2 regions of the Cobetia sp. cqz5-12 genome follow, and region 2 is predicted to be linked to the other one. Evidence: riboswitches for the same ligand, from Rfam matches in the RefSeq annotation. Region 2 holds a riboswitch; the other holds the start of a gene.
The links. Region 2 has a riboswitch for thiamine pyrophosphate ahead of F8A90_RS06220 (ABC transporter ATP-binding protein). Riboswitches for the same ligand answer to the same signal wherever they lie in the genome.
Positions count from the first base shown of each region.

Region 1: another riboswitch for thiamine pyrophosphate. It lies ahead of thiC (phosphomethylpyrimidine synthase ThiC); the one in region 2 lies ahead of F8A90_RS06220 (ABC transporter ATP-binding protein).

Region 1 is NZ_CP044522.1:3,171,739-3,175,142, forward strand. It holds gene tenA (thiaminase II) at 123-782, shown strand; TPP riboswitch at 944-1,084, shown strand; gene thiC (phosphomethylpyrimidine synthase ThiC) at 1,211-3,220, shown strand; gene F8A90_RS13305 (peptidylprolyl isomerase) at 3,350-3,404, opposite strand, start outside.
Region 2 is NZ_CP044522.1:1,437,989-1,441,392, reverse strand. It holds gene F8A90_RS06225 (hypothetical protein) at 1-948, opposite strand, end outside; TPP riboswitch at 1,113-1,226, shown strand; gene F8A90_RS06220 (ABC transporter ATP-binding protein) at 1,285-2,037, shown strand; gene F8A90_RS06215 (ABC transporter permease) at 2,034-2,801, shown strand; gene F8A90_RS06210 (ABC transporter substrate-binding protein) at 3,005-3,404, shown strand, end outside.

The DNA of each region.
Region 1 (3,404 bases), 1.7 Mb from region 2:
TCACGGTGACTGTCGGCACCTCCCCCGCTTTTCCCCTGCTCCTGTTCCGGTACTGGCCACGCTTGCGCCAGAGACCTGTCGCCCCATCACGGGTCGTCAGCACGCTCACCGAGGGATGCGTCATGCCTAGTTTCAACGACCTGACCAGTGCCTGCGCCGAGGAATGGCGTGACTATCTCGAGCACGACTTCGTTCGCCAGCTGGGCGAAGGTCGTCTGCCGGAGGGGTCCTTCCGCCATTACCTGCAGCAGGACTACCTGTTCCTGATCCACTTCGCGCGCGCCTGGGCGCTGGCCGCCTACAAGAGCCGCACCCTCGCGGAGCTGCGTCAGGCCACGGCCAGTCTCGACACCATCCTCAATACCGAGCTCGATCTGCATATCGGCTACTGCAGCGAGTGGGGCATCAGCGAGGATGACCTGAGCGAGCTGCCGGAATCGCGCGCCACCCTGGCCTATACCCGTTACGTGCTCGATTGCGGCCAGCGCGGTGACCTGCTCGATCTGCATGTGGCGCTCGCGCCCTGCCTGATCGGCTACGGCGAGATCGCCGAGTGGCTGCTCGATCAGGACACCACCGAGATCGAGAACAACCCGTACGCGGACTGGATCGCGATGTACTCAAGCGATGACTTCAAGGAAGCCGTCGAAGCTGAACGTGAATGGCTGGATGCGCGTCTCTCGGAGGTCTCGGAGCGCCGACTGGGTGAACTGGTCGATGTCTTCCGGGACGCCACGCGACTCGAGATCGACTTCTGGCAGATGGGCCTCGATCGCGACTGAATCATGACAGACTGACGTCCCGGCGCTCGCCATGAGCCGCTCGGGATGACGCCATCCCCCCCTGGATGGCACGACTGACAGGCCAACAGAGCCTGGATGCGAGAACGCTTTCCGAGGCAAGCCTGACGCTTCGGACAACACACTTTCGCATTGAAATCTGCACACGCTTGACGGGGTGCCGGTGGAACCGGCTGAGATCCTGCATGCATGCTTCGCCGCCCTGACGCGCGAGCTTGCCAGCAAGGGGTCCCGTGGAACCTGAACCGGTTAGGACCGGCGTAGGAATCAAGCTGATGGCCAGCCGCTGCGCGCGGCCGCCTCGCTCCCGGGCCACCTGTTGGCAAGGAGTCGGTGACGACCATCCTCTCCCTGCGCACGGTCTTCCCATGATGACGTCAGCCGTGACGTCGCCCTTTGAGGAGACCTGCATGAGCACTGCCCCGACGACACAAGACCCGCAAGCCACCAACGCCGCCGAGTCACCGCTCGCCTCGCAGCCTGATGCTGCCCCCAAGGCACGCGCGCGTGCCGGTCGCAAGGATGGCAGCCGCCACCTCGCCAGCGAAGCACAGGTCGACGCCGCCGCCATCGCGCCGCTGAGCGGCTCGCGCAAGATCTATATCGAAGGCTCCCGCCCGGACATCCGCGTGCCCATGCGCGAGATCGGCTGTTCGCCGACCCAGACCTCCAGCGGTCTGGAAGAGAACCCGCCGATCGTCGTCTACGATACCTCCGGCCCCTACACCGATCCGGCGGTCGAGATCGACATCCGCCGGGGTCTGGCGCCACTGCGCGAGAAGTGGATCGAGGAACGCGGTGATACCGAACAGCTCAATCAGCTGAGCAGTGAATATGGCCGCGTGCGCCAGGCCGACCTGCGCCTGTCATCACTGCGTTTCGAGCTGGACCACCGCCCGCGTCGTGCCCTGCCGGGCAAGAATGTCACCCAGCTGCACTATGCGCGCCAGGGCATCATCACGCCGGAGATGGAATACATCGCGATTCGCGAGAATCAGCGTCGTATCGCGCTGCGTGAGGAATATCAGGGCAGCGAATCCGTCGAGAGCATTCTGGGCCACCAGCACCCGGGCCACAGCTTCGGCGCCAACCTCCCCGACGAGATCACCGCCGAATTCGTGCGTGAGGAAGTCGCACGCGGCCGCGCCATCATTCCCGCCAACATCAATCACCCGGAAAGCGAGCCGATGATCATCGGCCGCAACTTCCTGGTGAAGGTCAACGGCAACCTGGGCAACTCGGCGGTCACCTCCTCCATCGAGGAAGAGGTCGACAAGATGACCTGGGCGATCCGCTGGGGTTCCGACACCGTGATGGACCTCTCGACCGGCGCCAACATCCACGAGACCCGTGAATGGATTCTGCGCAATTCTCCCGTCCCCATCGGCACGGTGCCGATCTATCAAGCACTGGAGAAGGTCGATGGCGTGGCCGAGAACCTCGATTGGGAGATCTTCCGCGACACGCTGATCGAGCAGGCCGAACAGGGCGTCGATTACTTCACCATCCACGCCGGCGTCCTGCTGCGCTATGTGCCGCTGACTGCCAGTCGCGTGACCGGCATCGTCTCGCGCGGCGGCTCCATCATGGCCAAGTGGTGTCTGGCGCATCACGAAGAAAGCTTCCTCTATCGCCACTTCGAGGACATCTGCGAGATCTGCAAGGCCTACGACATCAGCCTGTCACTGGGCGATGGCCTGCGCCCGGGCTCGGTAGCCGATGCCAATGACGCCGCCCAGTTCGGTGAGCTCGAGACGCTCGGCGAGCTGACCAAGATCGCCTGGCAGCACGATGTCCAGGTCATGATCGAGGGCCCGGGTCACGTGCCGATGCACCTGATCAAGGAGAACATGGACAAGCAGCTCAGCGAGTGTGACGAGGCGCCCTTCTACACCCTCGGTCCGCTGACCACCGACATCGCCCCGGGTTACGATCACATCACCTCCGGCATCGGCGCCGCGATGATCGGCTGGTTCGGTTGCGCCATGCTATGCTACGTGACCCCCAAGGAGCACCTGGGCCTGCCCAACAAGGACGACGTCAAGACCGGCATCATCACCTACAAGATCGCCGCACATGCCGCCGATCTGGCCAAGGGCCACCCGGGCGCGCAACGCCGTGACAATGCGCTCTCAAAGGCGCGCTTCGAGTTCCGCTGGGAAGACCAGTTCAATCTGGGTCTGGACCCGGACACCGCGCGCAGCTTCCACGACGAGACGCTGCCCAAGGACTCGGCCAAGGTCGCCCACTTCTGCTCCATGTGCGGGCCGAAGTTCTGCTCGATGAAGATCACCCAGGAAGTGCGTGATTATGCCAACGAACATGGCTTGACCGGCGATGCCGACAGCGTGATGGCCGGCATGCAGGAGCAGGCCGACAAGTTCAAGCGTGAAGGCAGCCAGCTCTATCAGGAGGTGTAGGCAAGCGCCTGACGCACAGGAAAGCTGACTTTCCGAGCGACACAAAAAACGCCCCGACCAGTGATGGTCGGGGCGTTTTCGTCACATCCTGTCAAACGCTCATGACATCTCATGAGCGTGACAGAAGGCTCACGTGCGGCTGGTGACTTCCAGCAGGTGATAACCGAACTGGGTCTTCACCGGG
Region 2 (3,404 bases):
CGAGACCCAGGCAGGGGCTGCCGCAAGCTCAGCATAGGACCGCGGACCGAAGGCCTCCATCGCCCACAACAGCGCACGACACAGCTCACGCTGGCCATCGAGATCGATCATGCGTCCATGACGCGAATAGCCCTTCATGAAGGCCTGACGCTGCTCCGGCGTTTCCAGCAGCAACTCCACCAGCGCCCAGTCGAACTCGATCGGCGCCCACACCAGCGCCTCCCAATCGCTCCACACCCAGCCGGTGGCGGCGCACAGATATTGATCGGCGCGCATGTCCGGCAGACACCACACCGCGCGGGTCGGCGCCGGGAAGGTGCGCTTGAGCAGCGTGCCGAGTTCCGCGCGACGCGGGTGATGGGCGAGAAAGCGCGTGACGCGAGTATTCCAGTGCAATAGCGGCATCGGCTGCGCCAGCGGCTGACCGAAACCCGACACCGTGTCCTGATGCAGGCGACCGAGCTGATCGCCCAGCAGCTCACAGAAGGTGATACTGAGATCACTCGGCTGACCGCTGGACCACGGCAGATGCCAGATGGGCGCGCCATCGAGACGCCCCAGAAAGGTCAGGGGCAGCGGCGGAATCGGCAGGCGCGCGGGCAAGGCGCCCGCCAGTCGCGTCAGGCCATCCGGGGTCGCCCAGCGATCGGCGCCGAAGACCCCGCGCATGGCGCGCCAGAAGGGATCATGGTCTGGCCCGGTGCGCGCCAGCTTGATGAGGCCGGGCGTGCCGCCACGCTGGCGCCATAGCCAGTTGGCGCTATCCGGCCAGGCAAGAGCCAGTGGTTCGAGCGGTTGGCCCAGATAGGTCGAGAGCCGTCGGGTCAGTGACTCCTCGGGCCAGCCCCTGGGTACGGGACGCGGCTCGCCCACGGCCTCAGTCGTACTCGGCCGCTGCGGGGGAACGGGATAACTGGAACAGGTCGAGAGATCCGGTGTGTCGGGCATGATGATCTCCTTGGGCTACACGTCTTGTTACAGTAATGCTCAGCATACCCAAGGCGTGGCACATCGGCATAGTCCGTTTCGCACGCCGCCACTGCCCTGCCCACCTGAGCCGGCCCCTGACCCGCGTCGGACAAGACACCGGCAAGAGACTGACGTTACACTGTCGGTCTGGATGGGGGTGCCCGAGGATGGGCTGAGAGCCGCAGCGATACGTCGCGCGACAACCCCTGGAACCTGATCCGGTTGATACCGGCGGAGGGAATCCCCGACGCGTGCCCTGCACGGCGCGTCACCTGCTTCCTCCTGCCGGCACGCCGCCCGACCACGGAATTGCCTGTGTCGCTGGGACTCACCCTCAACAACGCACGAATCGATTACGCCGGCCACACGCTGTTCCGCGATATTTCCGCGCGTCTGGAGGCCGGTAGCTGGACGGCACTGTTGGGGCGCTCCGGCTGCGGCAAGAGTTCGCTGCTGCGCCTGCTGGCCGGCCTGGAGATGTCAGACCTCCACCAGCTCGATCTCGCCACCGATGACGGTCAGCCGCTGACCGACCGCGTGGCCTGGATGGCCCAGCAGGACCTGCTGCTGCCGTGGCGGCGCGTCATCGACAACCTGTGGCTGGGCGATGACCTGCGCCGGCGGCCACGCAATCGCGAACTTGCCCATGAACTTCTGGCCGCGGTCGGGCTTGAGGGCCGTGAGCAGGCCTGGCCGGACGCTCTCTCCGGCGGCCAGCGCCAGCGCGTCGCCCTCGCCCGCACGCTCTACCAGCAGGCGCCGGTCGTGATGATGGATGAGCCGTTCTCGGCGGTGGATGCCATCACCCGTCTGGAGCTGCATGATCTGGCCAGCCGCCTGCTCAAGGGCCGCACCGTCCTGATGGTGACCCATGACCCGCTGGAGGCATTGCGCCTCGCCGATCAACTGCTGGTGCTGCGCCCGTCGAGCCTCCCGGGCCACGGCGCCGAGCTGGAACGCCTGCCGGGGCTTGGCGCCGCACGCCCGGTGCCGCTGGATGACCCGGCCCTGCCACCGGCGCAGGCGCAACTGATCGCCCGCCTGCGTGATAGTGAGGAGGCCGCATGAAACGTCTGCACGCCATGCGTCACCTCGTCATCAGCGCGCTGCTCCTGCTGGGGCTTTGGCAGCTGATCATTGCCGTTACCGCCGTACCGCCCTACATTCTGCCCACGCCGCAGGCCGTGCTCGAGGTGCTGATCGAGAAGGCGCCGCTGCTGGCCCATCACGCTGGCGTCACCATCAGCGAGATACTGGCCGGGCTGGTGCTGGGCATTCTGCTCGGCCTTGCCACCGCGCTGGCGCTGGCCTTCATTCCCCGCCTGCGCCGCACGCTGCTGCCGATGCTGCTGATCAGCCAGGTGATACCGCTGTTCGCGATCGCGCCGCTGCTGGTGCTGTGGCTCGGCTATGACATGCTGTCCAAGGTGGTGATGGCGACGCTGATCATCTATTTCCCGGTCGCCTCCACCGGCTACGACGGCCTGCGCCAGACCCGACAGGGCTGGCTGGATCTTGCCCATACCCTGGGTGCCAGCCCATGGCGCCGACTGATCCACATCCAGCTGCCAGCCGCACTGCCGGCACTGGCCTCCGGCATTCGCATGGCCGCGACCGCCGCCCCCATCGGCGCCGTCATCGGGGAATGGGCCGGCGCCAGTCAGGGGCTGGGCTATCTGATGCTCAACGCCAACGCACGCATGGAGATCGACCTGATGTTCGCCGCCCTGCTGGTGCTGGTCGCCTTCTCCCTGCTGCTCTATTTCTCGCTGGATGCGCTGCTGCGTGCCCTGATGCCCTGGCACCGCGACCGACTGACACGTCTGAGCTGACACGCCGGGGCTGACACTCCTGGGTCAAGACGACTGGCCTTCGGATAGACACTGCATGACCGCATGACCGCATGACCGCAAGATCGCGTTACCGAAATACGCAACGACGCTCGACGCTCGGCGCTCGAACAAATTGCATGAGCCTGACGACTGCCGCTCACGAACGGCAGCACCACTACCCCGTGATCACAAGGAACTTCGCCATGTCTCTTTCGTCATCGGCGCCACGGCGCAAAGCGCAGCCGACACGCTCACCGCGTACCTCGCTGCTGTCCACCGCCTTCGCCACCCTGCTGACCACGCTGTGCCTGAGCAGCCTGCCAGTCACCGCCATATCGGCCCACGCCGCCGAGGCAGACCCCGCCACCAGCCCCCAGTCAGCGCCGGAAATCGTCGCTCAGCAGGCTGAAGTCGGAGTGAACGGCGACTCAGCCGCGTCTGCACCGGTGGCAAGCCAGGAAGCCGTGGAAGCGACCGCCGGCGCCGCCGAACAGGCCAAGAACGATGCTGAACCGGTCGCGGATGCCCCGCCAGCCGCCGGCGAGGAACAGAGCGCTGAAGCTGACTCGCAGGACGTCGCCGAGGACAACACCAAGGACACTG